Regions from separate parts of the Ectobacillus sp. JY-23 genome, predicted to be linked through region 2. Evidence: riboswitches for the same ligand, from Rfam matches in the RefSeq annotation. Region 2 holds a riboswitch; each other region holds the start of a gene.
The links. A riboswitch is a leader RNA that binds a small molecule or an ion and turns the genes downstream of it on or off. The one in region 2 is predicted to bind S-adenosylmethionine.
Positions count from the first base shown of each region.

Region 1 (5,661 bases), 800 kb from region 2:
GAAAATCGTATTATTACATCACGGAGATGTTAAAGTAGAAAGTGAGCTAGGGAGCGGTAGCTCGTTTCATGTTGTGCTACCGAGCGGGGAGTGACCAAATTCTTTTTCAAAGTGACCAGAATATCTGGCAAACTCGCCGGATATTTTACGAAAGTAACCAAATTACCAGTGAAATTCACCAGATACTAAATAACCGGTCCTCCAAGAGAACCGGTTATTCCTTTAGCTTCGTATATACGACCAGCCGTTTTTCATGATTCTCCGTTCGCCGGTCATATCGGCCGTCGCAGGTGATGATGTTTAAATACTTTCCGTCCGCCGCGCCGAAAATCTCTTCGACGGGGGCTTGATCAAAGGGGTAAATCTCTTTTTGGAAGACGATGAACGTGAGCCTTTTACCGTCTTCGTCGTATACCATAATTTCATCACCGAGCTGTATCCGTTTCAAGTAGAAGAAAATACCCGGTCCAATGTAGTTATCCACATGTCCGGCCAGCACGGCAGTACCAAGCTCGCCAGGTGCGGGGCCAAGCGCGTACCATCCGACCTTTTTCACGTCCCTTGGTACCTCCATGGCGCCGTCTGTTGTGAGCTGCACCGGTATGACTTGCGCCTGTAGGGAAAGGCGCGGAATGCTGATTCTTGTAGGTGCCGCATGTGCGACCGACGGTACCAGCAAGAAGAGGATAAGACTACTTAGAAGTTTTTTTCGTTTTGCGAAATAGGAAAAATACCGCACCTGCAGCCGCTATCGCAGCAACATTTTTCATGGTTTCCATACCGCCAAGACCTGTTTTTGGCATATTTGGCGCCGCTGTATTTGTCAATACGATGACATCAAGCGCTGGTGTGCCGTTTAATAGACCAACCGCAAGAACTGTGTACAATGTATTTGCTTTTAGCGTTGTAGATGGCAAACTTAATACCGCATTGTTTGTGCCTGCTGCACGTACTTCTAAATCAAGTGTTGCCGGATCTACCTCTTTAAAATCTGTTACTGCTTTAAAAGAAGCGTTCGGGAATAAGACTGCGCCGCCTTTCACTGCTACATCAACAGCCGGAGCATCAGGAGACAGATGACCTACACGTACCTTTGCTTTGCCTGGTGAAGTCATTGTTTCGTCATTGATAACCAAAAGCTCTAGGTTAGCTACCTTGTTAATCGCCGCTACTGTGTAAGATTTGCCTGCTTCCACAGATAGATTTTGTGAAATAACAGGTTTTCCTTGTGCCACTGTGCCTGCTGCATAAATTTCAACTTTATGTGAGCCAGGAGCCAATTTCAAATAATCTGTCGCATCTTTAAATTTTGCGCCTTGTACCGCTGTTTTACCATCTACGACTACATCAACAGCTGGTGCGTCCGGAGAAGCGTGCACAATACGTACCATCGCCTGAGAGCCGCCTGCGAGTGCTTGACCTGTGAACAAGGCAAGCATCATCACAGAAACGAGTAAAGACCATATTTTTTTCATGTGTATTCCTCCTATGTATATGTTTGGCATTACAATATGAGTGTGTGCATTCACACAATATGGAAACCAGGTAAATTGTTCCAAAAAAATAGTTTGACAAGCATAAGAAGAGCTGTTAAGATAATCATTAAATTCTGAATAATAAAACTCTTATAAAGAGCGGCGGAGGGACTGGCCCGATGAAGCCCGGCAACCATTCAAAAGAAAAGGTGCCAAATCCAGCAAAGCATCATGCTTTGAAAGATAAGAGAGGATCACGGAACTCCGCCTCTCCTTTGAGAGGCTTTTTTAATTTCATAATCAAATGCATCAGGTGACGCACATATCGTGCGGCTTAAAAGGGAAGACCGGTGACAATCCGGCGCGGTCCCGCCACTGTGATGGGGAGCGACTTATTAGAACCACTGTGAAAAACGGGAAGGAATAAGAAGCAATGAACCTAAGCCAGGAGACCTGCCTGTTGTATGCGCTTGTGCTCTACGGATGAATAGAGAGGAGTGATGCATACGTGTTGGGAAAACCAGGTCTCAACTCTAGTTAGTGATGCGTATGAATCTCCCTTTTCGCCGAAAAGGGAGATTTTTTGTTGAGAACACAATCAAAAGGAGTGGGGAAATATGAAAAGTTCAAACTTAGGTTATCCACGTATTGGAGAGAAGCGGGAGTGGAAGCATGCGCTCGAACGTTTTTGGGCTGGTGATCTGGAAGAAACAGCATTTTTACAGGAGATGAAGGAGCTGCGTCTTCATCATTTACGTAAACAACAGGAGATTGGCATCGACCTTATCCCGGTCGGCGATTTCAGCTTCTACGATCATGTACTGGACGCGGCGTTCATGTTCGGTATTGTGCCGAAGCGCTTTGCGCAGCAAGAGATGTCACTACGTACTTATTTTGATATCGCACGTGGTAATGACACGGCGGTGGCGGCGGAAATGACGAAATGGTTCAACACAAACTATCACTATATCGTACCGGAATGGGATGATGTAGCACCAAAGCTAATTGAAAACCGGCCGCTTCGTTTATATGAGGAAGCAAAAGAAATTGGCATTCACGGCAAGCCGGTGCTACTGGGCCCAGTTACGCTAGTGAAGCTATCAAAGGGGTATGAAAGCTTCAAACGCGCGGTGGAAGCGCTAGTTCCGCTATATGAACAGGTACTTTCCGAGCTCCAGGAAGCGGTGTGGATTCAAATCGACGAACCGATTTTGGCAACCGATCTTTCTGATGAAGAGTTTGAGGTGTTGCACGCTGCATATACGAAACTGCGAAAGGCAACAAATAGCCGCTTGATTCTGCAAACATATTTTGACAGCATAACACGCTACAAAGAGGTGGTAAAGCTGCCGGTCGATGCTATTGGTCTTGATTTTGTACATGACCGCGGTGAAAATTTGCTGTCGCTACAGCAGTATGGATTTCCGCAGGAGAAATACTTGGCGGCGGGTGTAATCGATGGGCGCAATGTGTGGCGCGCGGATCTAAAAAGTAAGCAGCATGTACTTGAACAATTGACAAAAATTGTACCAAACGACCGTCTGCTTGTACAGCCGTCAGCTAGTTTGCTGCACGTACCAGTTACCGTAAAAGAAGAATCTCTTGAGGATACCTTACAAAACGCACTGGCATTTGCCGATGAAAAGCTGGCTGAGGTTGTTTTGTTAGCAACAGGTGCAGATTCAGCGGCAATAGAAGTAAGCAGTATAGCTCTTCAGGCGCTCGCTGCTTCACCTGCACGTAATCATGAAGCGGTACGTAAAGCTATGCAGAACTTGCCTGCCGAAGTGGAACGAAATTCTCCATTCACCGAGCGCCGCGAGCTGCAGCAAGCTCGCTTCGGATTGCCGCTTCTGCCAACCACGACCATCGGTAGCTTTCCACAAACTGCCGAGGTGCGCCAAAAGCGCCGGGCATGGCGGCGGGGCGAACTGCCGGATGCTACCTATCAAGCGTACATTCGTGCCGAAATTAAAAAATGGATCGAAATGCAAGAGGAAATAGGACTGGACGTGCTTGTGCACGGCGAATTTGAGCGCACGGACATGGTCGAGTATTTTGGTGAAAAGCTAGCCGGCTTTCAATTTACCCAAAACGGTTGGGTGCAGTCGTACGGCTCGCGCTGCGTAAAGCCACCGCTCATTTACGGCGATGTGGCCTTTGTAGCGCCAATGACAGTGAAGGAAACACTATACGCACAGTCGCTTGTTAACAAACCGGTCAAGGGTATGCTAACAGGGCCGATTACCATTTTAAACTGGTCGTTTGTCCGCGATGATATGCCGCGCCGCGATGTTGCCAATCAAATTGCCTTGGCCTTGCGAGAAGAGGTAGAAGCACTCGAAGATCATGGCATCCGTATGATTCAGGTTGATGAGCCTGCACTCAGAGAAGGATTACCGTTAAAACGAAAGCACTGGGACAGCTATCTTGCCGATGCGGTATATGCATTTAAGCTGGCAACAACAGTTGTTCGCGACACAACGCAAATTCATACACATATGTGTTATTCCAATTTCGAAGACATTATAGAAGCAATTGCTGCGCTCGACGCCGATGTGATCTCAATTGAAACGTCAAGAAGCCACGGTGAACTCATCGGCGCATTTGAAACACACACGTATGAGAAGGGAATTGGCCTGGGTGTATACGACATCCACAGCCCGCGTGTACCAAAGCTTTCTGAAATCGAACGTAACATCGCCCGCGCGCTGCAGGTATTGCATCCCAAGCAAATTTGGATTAATCCGGATTGCGGGTTAAAAACAAGAGGCATTGATGAAACGGTAGCAGGGCTGTGCATCATGGTACAGGCCGCCAAGCGAGCGAGACGACAGCTCGAAGCGGTGATACAATAGAAGCAACTCGTTTTGGAAAGAAGGTCTCTGTTTTGTATGTAATCATCGCTTATTTGCTTTTGCTACTTAGTTTTTCCCAGACATTGTACTTTTGGCCGGTGTTCACAGTCAGTATGCTGACGCTCATTATCACGGCCTGTAGCAAACAAAGATTTCTATACGTGCGCATGAAGATGCGCACGTTTTGGCTTGCTGTTTTATCAGGTGTGCTACTTTACAGTGTATTTGCACTTGGTAAATGGCTTATCATGATACTAGATCTGCCGCTTCTTGCTAGCTTAACGGAGTTGTACGCGGCAGTCTCACCGGCTACGTGGTGGCATTATCTCGTTTTGTTTTTGGTTATCATCCCAGGAGAAGAACTATTCTGGCGGGGCTTCATCGGCGCGCGGCTGGGTATGGTGCCGAGCATCCTGCTTTATGCGGGCGCACATGTGGCAAGCGGCAGCATACTTCTTGTCATCGCCGCGCTCATTGGGGGCTTTGTTTGGGGAGAATTATACCGCCGCACAGGCAGCTTACAGGCTGCGGTGCTCTCACATCTAGTATTTGACCTGTTTTTACTGGTACTCTTGCCGTTGCTTTAGATAATTTGACGGGTTTATGAGAGTATCTGGCAACTTTTCAAGAAAATCTGGCGACTTTTCACAATGATTTGGCAACTACACAAAAAAGCCGCACAATGCGGCTTTTCCTACGATTCATTTTGCCCTTCAACCCGAATTAAGTACAGCGCCAAGGTGATATAAAGGGCAAACAATAATACAAGAAAGACGGGCACAGAAAATATATCTTGAATCAACATCGGATCACCCCTCTATTTTAGGCTGTCCAGCGGTACCGGAAATATGAATAGAAACAGCGCTACAGCTGGAATTGCTAACAAAATGGCAATCGCTGGGTTGCGATAGTGTATGATTACGAAAGTGAATAAGACGATATTGAGCCAAATATTATGCAGGCTGTTCCAGCCATTGTCGTAAACGAACATACCTTTGTGCGCAAACAGTGCTTGAATCGCGCTGTAAAAGGTCACCCATACAGTAAAAAATACAAATTGGCTTTTTCGCTCCTTCGGAAATTTCTGCAGAAAGATAAATAGCGTCATCGGACAGATAAAAAATGTAAATGCAAAGTTAATGATTGTATGATTTAACCATGCGGCTGTAATACCGCGAAATGCCCATAAAGTGTGGTTATAGTACAGCAAATTGTACGACAGCGTAGCGACCGCGAAAAACAGGACGGTCGGATACTGCTTGCGCCACTGTGACCAATCAATAAACTTACGCGCAAACAAAATCCAAACAATAATGACCAGCAGTAAA
Region 1 covers NZ_CP095462.1:3,766,126-3,771,786, forward strand. Annotated here, with positions in the region: gene MUG87_RS19045 (sensor histidine kinase) at 1-94, shown strand, start outside; gene MUG87_RS19050 (class F sortase) at 215-739, opposite strand; gene MUG87_RS19055 (DUF4397 domain-containing protein) at 693-1,475, opposite strand; SAM riboswitch class I at 1,623-1,725, shown strand; cobalamin riboswitch at 1,770-1,951, shown strand; gene metE (5-methyltetrahydropteroyltriglutamate--homocysteine S-methyltransferase) at 2,093-4,333, shown strand; gene MUG87_RS19065 (CPBP family intramembrane glutamic endopeptidase) at 4,273-4,920, shown strand; gene MUG87_RS19070 (CBO0543 family protein) at 5,151-5,661, opposite strand, start outside.
Region 1: it holds a riboswitch for S-adenosylmethionine, as region 2 does, so the genes downstream of both, metE (5-methyltetrahydropteroyltriglutamate--homocysteine S-methyltransferase) here and msrA (peptide-methionine (S)-S-oxide reductase MsrA) in region 2, are expected to answer to the same signal.

Region 2 (5,661 bases):
TCGTTTGTTTAATGAAATGACGGTTCTGGAAAACGTTATGGTGGGCTTTCATAATCATTTAAAAGGTACATTCCTTGGTACACTTTTGGCATTGCCGCATGTTAGAAAGGAAGAAGCGGATGCGAAAAAAGAAGGCTATCGCTTGCTTGAATATGTAGGGCTGGCGGAATTTTTTAATGAAGAAGCGCAAAATTTATCGTACGGTGCACAGCGTCGCCTTGAAATTGCCAGAGCACTGGCGACAAAGCCAAAGTTGTTGCTACTTGATGAACCTGCAGCAGGTATGAACCCTAAGGAAACAAAGGAACTTACGGACTTAATTTATCGTATGCGAGAAGAACTTGATGTAACAATCGTACTAATTGAACATGATATGAAGCTTGTTATGGAAATTTCTGAACATATTGTAGTACTCGATCACGGCGAGAAAATTGCAGAAGGAAAACCTGTTGAGATTCGTAACAACCGAAATGTGATTGAAGCGTACCTTGGAAAAAGTGCCGTGGTTGCGAACGAGGGGAGGGGACAGAATGTTAATTGAACTCAAAGATATTAATGCGTACTATGGTGGCATTCATGCCCTAAAGGGTCTTAATGTCCGTGTAGATAAAGGAGAGATTGTAACACTTATCGGCAGTAATGGTGCGGGTAAATCAACAACGCTTAAAACAATTAGTGGGCAAGTTATACCAAAAACTGGACAAATTATCTTTGAAGGAAATGATATTACAAAACAGCCACCTCATGTTACTGCCATATCTGGTATTGCTCATGTTCCAGAAGGGCGCCGCATTTTTCCACGACTTACTGTTCGAGAAAATTTAGAAATGGGAGCATTTTCGGTAAAAGATAAAAAGGTGATTGGTGAAAGAATGGAACGGGTTTTTCATTACTTTCCACGCGTAAAAGAACGCATAAATCAGTTAGGCGGTACAATGAGTGGCGGTGAGCAACAAATGCTTGCAATCGGTCGTGCATTAATGAGTGGTCCTCATTTATTAATGCTCGATGAGCCGTCCATGGGACTTGCCCCAATTGTTGTAGAACAAATTTTTGAAATTATCCATGAACTTAATAAAGAAGGAATGACCATTTTACTTGTTGAGCAAAATGCGTATCAAGCTTTACAAATTGCGCATCGGGGATACGTCATTCAGACCGGCGAAATCAAAATGGTCGGTGAGGGTCGTGTACTTATGAACGATGATATTGTAAAAGAAGCGTATTTAGCATAAAAGAAAAGAAGCTCCAAGGAGCTTCTTTTCTTTTATGAAAGTCTTTGTTAAAGTTCTCTTTACCCATAGAAAGCTTTAGCAATATCTAATGAAAAAGTAAAACTTTACAAGATTAAACCGTCATAATCGGTATCACCGCTACTAATTTGGTCAAGATGCGCTCGCACGTACTGTTGTATGTCTGGAGAGATTGGATTGCCGGGCGCATCTGGTGTGTAGTCTATAATGCGCCAGTTTCAGAATGACGTAAACGTGTAACGCGCTGTGTCCCGATAAAATGGGAGAATAAAGTTTCGTATGCCATAATATCACCTACTTTTTTCTTAGCTTCTTGTGAGCAAAAAAATATGTACGGGTAATATTGGGAAACTCATTTCGTTTCTTGTGCCCAATGCTCGGCAATGAAGGCGTCGCGACCGGATTCAACACGCTCTTGTTTATATTTTTCTGGATTCTTTTTATAGAAGTGCTGATGATATTCTTCGGCTTCGTAAAACGGAGAAGCGGGTAAAATTTCTGTTACAATGGGCTTGTTGAATTGACCACTGACAATTAGTTCTTGTTTAGACTTTTGAGCGGCTTGTTTTTGCTTGTCATTGTGATAAAAAATAGCAGCACGATATTGCGGACCGCGATCAAAAAACTGACCTTCCGCATCAGTCGGATCAATTTGGGGCCAATATAAAGATAATAACTTTTCATAAGGAAATACATCGGGGTCAAATGTAATTTGTACAACTTCATAATGACCTGTTGTACCGGTTTTTACCTGTTCGTAAGTTGGATTTTCTACATGTCCCCCGCTGTAGCCAGAGACTACGTTATGAATACCTGGTAGTTCATCAAAAGGTTTTACCATACACCAAAAGCAGCCACCAGCAAATGTTGCGAGTTCGTATTGTTTTGTCATCATCCTCATCCTTTCATTAAAAAAATCCCTTCTTCATGAGCGAAGAAGGGATTTTGCGTCCAAAGTCTTCTTCTTATCTTGCAGGATTACCTGCCGGAGTTGGCACCTTCCATAACGGGGTTGCCGAGGCTTTAACGGGCCGATCCCTAGACCTCTCTGGATAAGAATTATGTAAGCTTTATTATATAAGATACATGCAGTAAGTACAAATTTTTTTGCACATACTAACAACAAATTATTTGATTGCAGTTGTTTAAAGAGGTAACGCCCTTCACTGCAAGAAAAAATTAGATCACGGAGGAATGAGTATGAGGCAAAATAAAAGTGGTGTGGAAATAGAAGGGATAGTGTTGGTAAATGGCGATGAAGGGGAAGTTTCTCACGAGGAATTTTTGCAGGCCTTTACCCAATTTGTAGAACAACAAGGGTGGATTTTTGCTGGTGCTACCAAGCAAAGTCGACCTCAATAATTGAAAAACGTAGGAAAATGTTTGTTTTTTTCGTAATATAAAAGAAAAAGGTAAAGGGTGAAGAGTATGAAGGGAAAAACTATTCTAATTACAAGTGGCGGTTGCTTAGAAAAGTGGGACAATGTGCGCGGTCACACAAATATGGCGAAAGGAACGATTGGAAGCTTATTGGCAGAAGAAGCACTGTCTCTTGGTGCACGTGTCATTTACTTACATGGGTATTTCGCTAAAAAACCAGTAGTAAAAACCGGACAACTTTTGCAAACATGTACGTTTGAGGGAATTTTAGATTTGAGTGACAAAGTCAAAGAGATTGTTACAAATGAGCGTGTGGATGCTGTGATTATGGCAGCTGCAGGGTCTGATTGGATTGTCGACAAGATGGTGACACCAGCTGGTGAAGAATTACCGAATAAAGGTAAAATTTCTAGTGACCACCCACCTATTATTCACTTTAAAAAAGCACCTAAAGTGATTAACTTTATTAAAGAATGGAGCCCAGCATCACTTTTGGTTGGATTTAAACTAGAAAGTGATGTAGAACGAGAAGTGTTGTTAGAAAGAGCAAATCTTCGTATGAAAAGTTCGAGGGCAGAACTTATGGTGGCAAATGCATCCGATTCACTGTATACAACTGAAGCAGTTCATTACATCGTAGACAAAGAGGGACATGTAACGATGTGTGAAGGAAAAGAAGAAACTGCAAAGCGCTTGCTACAATGCATTGCAGAGCATCTTTCCATGTTTAGTTATACACTATAATCGTGTGCAACATTATCAATTTTAAGCTTTTTTTGAGATATATATTGTGCAATAAAAGTTGGTTTGATATAGTATGTACTTAGAAAAAGCTAGTAATCTTTACGGGAATATGGGGATTTCAGGGAGAAGGGTTCAAAGGCGGGGCTGCATTCAGCTTTTCACAAATTGTTATGTTCGGGTGATTAAAAATGCAAACAGAAGAACAATTACTGGTGAAAATCGGGAGCACGATTAAATCAGAAAGAATGAAGAATGGGTTGTCACAAGCGGATTTGGCGGAGCAGTCTAACCTTCATAAAAACTTCATCGGTATGGTGGAGAGAGGGCAGCGTGGTGCAACTATTGCATCCTTGCAAAAAATCTGTTTGGCGCTTGGTATCAGCTTAGGTGAATTCTTTCAATCTCTTAATTTGTAATGATCTTCTCATGAAATGAAAAAAGACGTTGATAATCAACGTCTTTTTTCATTAGCAAGTACCACTCTAAGGTAGAGAAAGGCTTTGCTCTTTCTTCTCCTTGCTATACATGGTATAGTAGAATGTATGTGTAGATAAAACGATTTGGAGGAAATGAACATTGATTCAAGTAAGTAATGTAAGTTTAAGATACGGAGATCGTAAATTGTTTGACGATGTAAACATTAAGTTTACACCAGGGAATTGCTATGGTTTAATTGGTGCAAATGGTGCCGGAAAATCTACGTTTTTAAAAATTTTATCTGGCGAAATTGAACCTAATACAGGCGACGTGATTATCACACCAGGCGAACGCCTAGCTGTATTAAAGCAGAACCACTTTGAATACGAAGAGTACCAAGTGTTGCAAACAGTTATTATGGGACATGCTCGCTTGTATCAAGTTATGCAAGAAAAAGATGCGATTTACATGAAAGAAGACTTCAGTGACGAAGATGGCATGCGCGCAGCTGAACTAGAGGGCGAGTTTGCTGAAATGAATGGTTGGGAAGCAGAAGCAGATGCAGCAATCTTATTAAAAGGTTTAGGTATTGATGAAGATCTTCACTACAAAACAATGGCTGAACTTACGGGCGGAGAGAAAGTGAAAGTGTTGCTTGCGCAAGCATTGTTCGGTAAGCCAGATATCCTTCTTTTGGACGAGCCAACGAACCACTTGGACATTAAAGCAATTCGCTGGCTAGAGAACTTTTTAATGAATTTTGAGAATACAGTTATTGTCGTTTCCCATGATCGTCATTTCTTAAACAAAGTTTGTACACATATGGCCGACTTGGATTTCGGACGTATTCAAATTTATGTAGGTAACTATGACTTCTGGTATGAGTCTAGTCAGTTAGCATTAAAGTTGGCACAAGATGCAAATAAGAAGAAAGAAGAAAAAATTAAAGAACTCCAAGGCTTTATTGCGCGCTTTAGCTCTAACGCATCTAAAGCGAAACAAGCGACATCACGTAAAAAGCTTTTGGATAAAATTACCCTTGATGATATTCGTCCGTCTTCTCGCCGCTATCCTTTTGTTGGATTTACACCAAACCGTGAAGTAGGAAATGATTTGCTTCGCGTAGAAGGATTGACAAAAACAATTGACGGTGAAAAGGTATTGGATAATGTCAGTTTCACTGTAAATAAAGGAGATAAAATTGCGTTCGTGGGTCGCAACGAAGCTGCAAACACAACGTTATTTAAAATTTTGTCCGGTGAAATGGAGCCTGACGCAGGCACGTATAAATGGGGTGTGACAACGAGTCAAGCATATTTCCCTAAGGATAACTCCGAATATTTTGAAGGCAGTGATTTGACGCTTGTAGAATGGCTTCGTCAATTTTCGCCGCAAGACGAGTCGGAAAGCTTTTTACGTGGTTTCCTTGGTAGAATGTTATTCTCCGGTGAAGAAGTATTGAAAAAAGCAAGTGTCCTTTCCGGAGGAGAGAAAGTTCGTTGTATGTTGTCTAAAATGATGCTAAGTGGTGCAAATGTTTTGCTGTTTGATGAACCGACAAACCACTTGGATTTGGAGTCTATTACAGCTCTGAACAACGGTTTAATGGCGTTTAAGGGTACAATTTTATTTACATCACATGACCATCAGTTTGTAGAGACAGTTGCAAACCGCATTATTGAAATTACGCCAAGTGGTGTGATGGATAGGCAAACGACGTATGATGAGTATTTGGAAAATGAGGAGTTACAAAAACGCTTGGAAGAAATGTATGCTTAAATAAAAAACTTGCGCAATCGCGCAAGTTTTTTTGTTTGGATAAAGGCACTTTGTTATATTGGTATGTATTTGAGTAAAAAGTTTAAAT
Region 2 covers NZ_CP095462.1:677,036-682,696, reverse strand. Annotated here, with positions in the region: gene MUG87_RS03545 (ABC transporter ATP-binding protein) at 1-541, shown strand, start outside; gene MUG87_RS03540 (ABC transporter ATP-binding protein) at 531-1,235, shown strand; gene msrA (peptide-methionine (S)-S-oxide reductase MsrA) at 1,606-2,148, opposite strand; SAM riboswitch class I at 2,216-2,312, opposite strand; gene MUG87_RS03530 (hypothetical protein) at 2,454-2,615, shown strand; gene MUG87_RS03525 (phosphopantothenoylcysteine decarboxylase domain-containing protein) at 2,682-3,377, shown strand; gene MUG87_RS03520 (helix-turn-helix domain-containing protein) at 3,566-3,793, shown strand; gene MUG87_RS03515 (ABC-F family ATP-binding cassette domain-containing protein) at 3,954-5,573, shown strand.

Region 3 (5,661 bases), 1.7 Mb from region 2:
ATTGCTGGAATTGATTATGTTATTCAAAATAAAGCACAATTCAATATCAAAATAATGAACCTATCGCTAGGAGGACCACCCACATTAACATACTCCGACGATCCTCTTGCGCGCGCTGCTGCATTGGCTATAGATGCAGGTATTTTTGTTGTAGCTGCTGCAGGAAACAACGGAGCAGCACTTTCAGTTGATACCCCTGGCATTCATCCAAAAGTTGTAACCGTAGGTGCTATTGATGATTTGAATACAGCTAGCATTTCTGATGATGTAAAAGCACCTTACACAAGTAAATCCCCTACAATAGATGGTTTATTAAAACCAGATTTATTTGTGCCAGGCAGTAATATTACGGCTGCTTATTCACCCAATTCTACACTTGGTTTGCAAAATCCAGGGGCTATCGTGGGTGGTACGTATATTACATTATCGGGAACATCCATGGCTACGGGAATTTGCTCTGGAATGGCGGCTTTAATTTTGCAGGCATATCCCCCGTTTTCACCGGAGAAGGTCAAGCTAACGATGCTGCAAAGCTTACAGTCTTTTACTTCTGTACGTGAAGGATATCTATTGATGCAACAAATTTTCAAACTATTGTTATCATGAAAATAGAGAGTATCTCCTATGGAGACACCCTCTTATTCTTCAGACGACTCTTCTTTATCATCTTCCTTTTGTGTATCTTTTATTTCTTTTTTATTCTTTTTATCCACGTCTGATTTCTCACTTACCTCCTGTGTTTCTTCTTGAATTTGACCAACTAGAGATAGGACAGACCCGACGGCTTGCACCCAGCTACCTACGAATATAATTGTTTCATTGCGATCCATTATAAGTAAGCCATTAGGTCCAATCTCTTTTTTTGACTCTTCTTTCGTATCCACCCTCTTCTCCTTGTCAGATGGATCTTCTTTATCAGAAGAAGTTTCTGCTTCTCCCTCTTGATTTTGCTCCTGTTGTTCTTCTCGAAGCTGCCGGATACCCCCAATTGCTTGCAGAGAATTTCCGATTGCTTGCAGTAAGTTTCCTATAATGTTAAAGTTTTGCCCTGCTGCCGTAGGGTCTTCAAATTCATCCCCAAGTGCAGTCAATCCCCCTAGAGCTTGTAGCCAATTTCCAGTTATAATTGCCCTTTGGCCAGCATCTCCGTCCCGATCTAATAGGATACCGGCAACAACAGTTGAATTTCCAGTGGCTTGTATTTCATTGCCTATCTTTTCTAAAGATATGCCATCTTGTCCGTCAGCTTCTAGTGCGTTACCTGTTGCTTGTAGAACATTGCCGTATAGGTCAAGATTACTCTTTAGACCATCGCCTAAAAAAGGAAGCGGTGTACTACCGATAGCCGCGGTGATAGTACCTATGGCAGCTATCGCGGCTCCGAATATTTCTTTAAATTGATTGCTCATAAGCCATGCGTCCATTCTGTTTGTTGTCATCGTATTATATTCAAGATAGGGAATGAGTGATTGTAAAAAATTATTATGTTAAAAAAGTGACCTTAATAAAATAACTTTATGTGATTTACAATATGTGTTTAGAACACGTTGAAAAAGTCTTTGATAATTAAGGTAAATAATTTTAAAAATCAAAAAAATAATTTGACTTTTCTGTGATTTGTATATAAAATCAAGCTAATTTCATACGTCTTATCAAGAATAGGTGGAGGGATCAGGCCCAGTGAAACCTTAGCAACAGCCGGTAACGGAATTGTGCTACATCCTGCAGAATAATGCTGAAAGATAAGAGAAGTATGGTCGAACGTGTAATAGGACTGCTTCTTTTGCCTTTGGGCGAGAGAAGCAGTTTTTTATTTATAGGCTGTGTTAAAGTCTGATGTTTCTAATTGAAACTTGTTGATGAGAGTGAAGGGGTGAGACTAAGAGAGTCAAGGGGAGACATCGCAGGCTCATAGCGCTGAGGAGACTCTTTAACTGTCCGCTGAAAGCGAACCCCTGCGGAAATCAACAACAAACTTGAACAGAGCTATTTTATATCAGAGAGGGTGTTTGAAATGGGAGAGCAATGGAAGCAAGGGACAATTTGTGTGCAGGGCGGATATACACCAAAGAATGGAGAGCCACGTGTACTGCCATTATATCAAAGTACAACTTATAAATATGATACACCAGACGACTTAGCAGCTCTGTTTAATTTACAGGCGGAAGGCTATATCTATACGCGTATTGGTAACCCAACTATCAATGCGTTTGAGCAAAAGTTAAGTCAACTGGAGGGCGGCGTCGGGGCAGTAGCTACCGCGTCCGGTCAGGCTGCCATTATGCTGGCGATTTTAAATATTTGTAACGCAGGAGATCATCTTCTTTGCTCATCCACAGTTTACGGAGGCACCTTTAATTTATTTGGCGTGAGCCTACGTAAGCTCGGCATTGAAGTTACTTTTTTTGATCCAAACCTACCTGCGGAAGAAATTGTGAAGCTAGGCAAGCAAAATACAAAGCTTGTATACGGAGAAACGCTTGGAAACCCGGCGATGAATGTACTTAACTTTGAAGAGTTTACAAAGGCAGCAAAGGAGCTTGATGTACCACTAGTGATTGATAACACACTGGCAACGCCTTACTTATGTCAACCTTTTGCCCACGGTGCTAATATTGTCGTGCATTCCACAACAAAGTACATTGACGGTCATGCCAGCTCTCTTGGAGGAATTGTGATTGATGGCGGTAATTTTAACTGGGATAACGGAAAATATCAGGAACTGGTTGAACCGGATGCCACGTATCATGGTGTACAGTACGTAAAAGACTTTGGTGCCGCAGCTTATATTGTAAAAGCGCGCGTACAACTGCTTCGCGATTACGGAAACTGTATGAGTCCGTTTAATGCATACATCAGCAACATTGGCCTCGAAACGCTCCATTTGCGTATGGACCGCCATAGTCAAAATGCGCTAGAGATTGCAAAGTGGCTTGAGAAGGATGAACGCATCAGCTGGATTCATTATCCAGGTCTCGAAAGCAGTACGCAGTATAGCTTGGCGGAAAAATATTTGAAAAAGGGCGCTAGTGGTGTACTAACATTCGGGGTAAAGGGTGGTGCAAACGCAGCGAGGGAGTTTATTGAACAAGTAAAACTAGCGGCACTTGTTACACATGTTGCAGATGCGCGTACATCGGTCATTCATCCTGCCAGCACAACGCATCGCCAGTTAACAGAGCAGCAGCAGCGCCTCGCAGGTGTGACACCGGATTTAGTCCGCTTATCTGTGGGAATTGAGGATGTGGAGGACTTGATCGCAGACCTCAATCAAGCGTTATCAGGAGGTAAGCAATATGCCCATTATCGTGGATAAGGATTTGCCAGCTCGTCAGGTTCTCGAGAGCGAAAATATTTTCGTGATGACAAAGGAGCGGGCAACGACGCAAGATATTCGGGAGTTAAAAATCGCCATTCTCAATTTAATGCCCACCAAACAAGAAACGGAGGCGCAGCTATTGCGTCTGCTTGGAAATACGCCCCTTCAGGTTGATGTACACTTGCTTCATATGGAATCTCACCATTCCAAAAATGTATCGAAGGAGCATTTAACTAGCTTTTATAAAACATTTCGCGATATCGAAAATGAACGCTTTGATGGCTTGGTCATCACTGGTGCGCCTGTCGAGACACTTCCTTTTGAGGAGGTAGATTACTGGGAAGAGTTAAAACGAATTATGGAATTTTCAGTGACAAATGTCACTTCTACGCTTCATATTTGCTGGGGGGCACAAGCAGGTCTTTATTATCACTATGGGGTGCCGAAATATGACTTACCTCAAAAAATGTTTGGTGTGTTTGAGCATGAAATAAAAGAGCGCAACCTGCCGCTGCTTAGAGGGTTTGATGAACGTTTCTTTGCCCCTCACTCTCGTCACACAGAAGTACGTGCAGTAGATATTGAGAGTGTTGCTGATCTGCATGTGTTGGCGTGTTCAGAAGAAGCTGGCGTCCATCTTGTGGCAGATAACGCCGGTAAGAATATCTTCATTTTGGGGCACAGTGAATATTCGAGAGATACGTTAAAGAAAGAATATGAGCGCGATATCGCGAAAGGTATACCTATTAACGTACCTAAAAATTATTATCCGCACAACGATCCAAATCAAGAGCCGTTTGTGGCTTGGCGGAGTCATGGAAATTTACTTTTTTCAAATTGGCTCAATTATTACGTCTATCAAACAACGCCTTATATCTTGTGATAGGTTGAATATAAGGTTGCAAAAAGGCAGCAATGACTGCCTTTTTATATATACTTTTCTTGAGATTTAAATGAAGTGTATTTGAAAACGATTACTATACGCAAAGTGATTTTTTATATTCTGAATGTTCAAAAAACATTGTTTTTAAAATATACAGCCTATATAATTGCAGATAAATAAACGAAGGGGTGGGGAAAGATGGTTGAAATTAAAGTAGGACTACTAGGTCTTGGAACTGTTGGCAGCGGGGTAGTCAAAATTATTGCATCTCATCAAGATCGCTTGGCTCATCAAATTGGCTGTCCTGTTAAAGTTGCGAAGGTGCTTGTGCAAAATCCGGAAAAAGAAAGAGATGTCGCCATCAATCCTGCCCTGTTAACAACGGATGCAGATGAGGTTATAAATAGTGAGGAAATTGATGTCATCATTGAAGTAATGGGCGGTGTAGAACAAGCAAGACAATGTATACTGCAGGCGCTGCGAAATGGGAAGCATGTTGTGACTGCAAACAAGGATTTGATGGCTCTGTATGGAACAGAGCTGCTTGCGGTTGCCAAAGAGCATAAATGCGACCTTTTTTATGAGGCGAGTGTTGCGGGAGGTATTCCGATTTTAAGAAGCATTGTGGACGGTTTTTCATCCGATCGCATCACAAAGATGATGGGGATTGTAAACGGTACAACAAACTTTATTTTAACGAAAATGTCTAACGAAGGAAAAGCATATGAAGATGTATTAAAAGAAGCGCAGGACCTCGGCTTTGCGGAGGCTGATCCAAGCTCAGATGTGGAAGGTCTAGATGCGGCACGAAAGATGACAATCTTAGCAACACTCGGGTTTTCAACAAATGTGGAGCTGGCGGATGTCAAGGTTAAGGGAATTACATCTATCACGGAAGAGGATTTGGCATATAGCCGTGATCTCGGTTATACGATGAAGCTAATCGGGCTTGCAAAGCGGGATGGCAATAAACTTGAGGTCAGTGTAGAGCCAACTTTATTGCCGAATAAGCACCCGCTTTCTTCCGTTCAAAATGAGTTTAATGCTGTATATGTATATGGAGAAGCTGTGGGGGAAACGATGTTTTATGGCCCGGGTGCGGGAAGCCTGCCAACTGCGACGGCTGTCGTATCCGATCTTGTCGCAGTTATGAAGAATATGAGATTAGGTGTAACAGGAAATAGTGCGGTGTCCCCGCAATATGAAAAAGTTTTAAAAGAAGATCGAGAGGTTCTGGCTAAGTACTTCCTTCGTTTGCATGTGAAGGATGAAGTGGGTGTGTTTGCTAAAATTACCTCTTTGTTTTCTTCCTATGATGCTAGCTTTGAGAAGATTATTCAAATGCCACTTGAAGAAAAAGGCGCGGCTGAAATTGTCATTGTAACACATCGTGCGACGCTGGAAAACTATCAAACTCTTTTACATAAGCTAGAGGAGCTAGATGCGGTAAAGTGTGTGA
Region 3 covers NZ_CP095462.1:2,346,918-2,352,578, reverse strand. Annotated here, with positions in the region: gene MUG87_RS12125 (S8 family peptidase) at 1-606, shown strand, start outside; gene MUG87_RS12120 (DUF6944 family repetitive protein) at 639-1,409, opposite strand; SAM riboswitch class I at 1,647-1,749, shown strand; gene MUG87_RS12115 (bifunctional O-acetylhomoserine aminocarboxypropyltransferase/cysteine synthase) at 2,015-3,316, shown strand; gene metA (homoserine O-acetyltransferase MetA) at 3,297-4,202, shown strand; gene MUG87_RS12105 (homoserine dehydrogenase) at 4,401-5,661, shown strand, end outside.
Region 3: it holds a riboswitch for S-adenosylmethionine, as region 2 does, so the genes downstream of both, MUG87_RS12115 (bifunctional O-acetylhomoserine aminocarboxypropyltransferase/cysteine synthase) here and msrA (peptide-methionine (S)-S-oxide reductase MsrA) in region 2, are expected to answer to the same signal.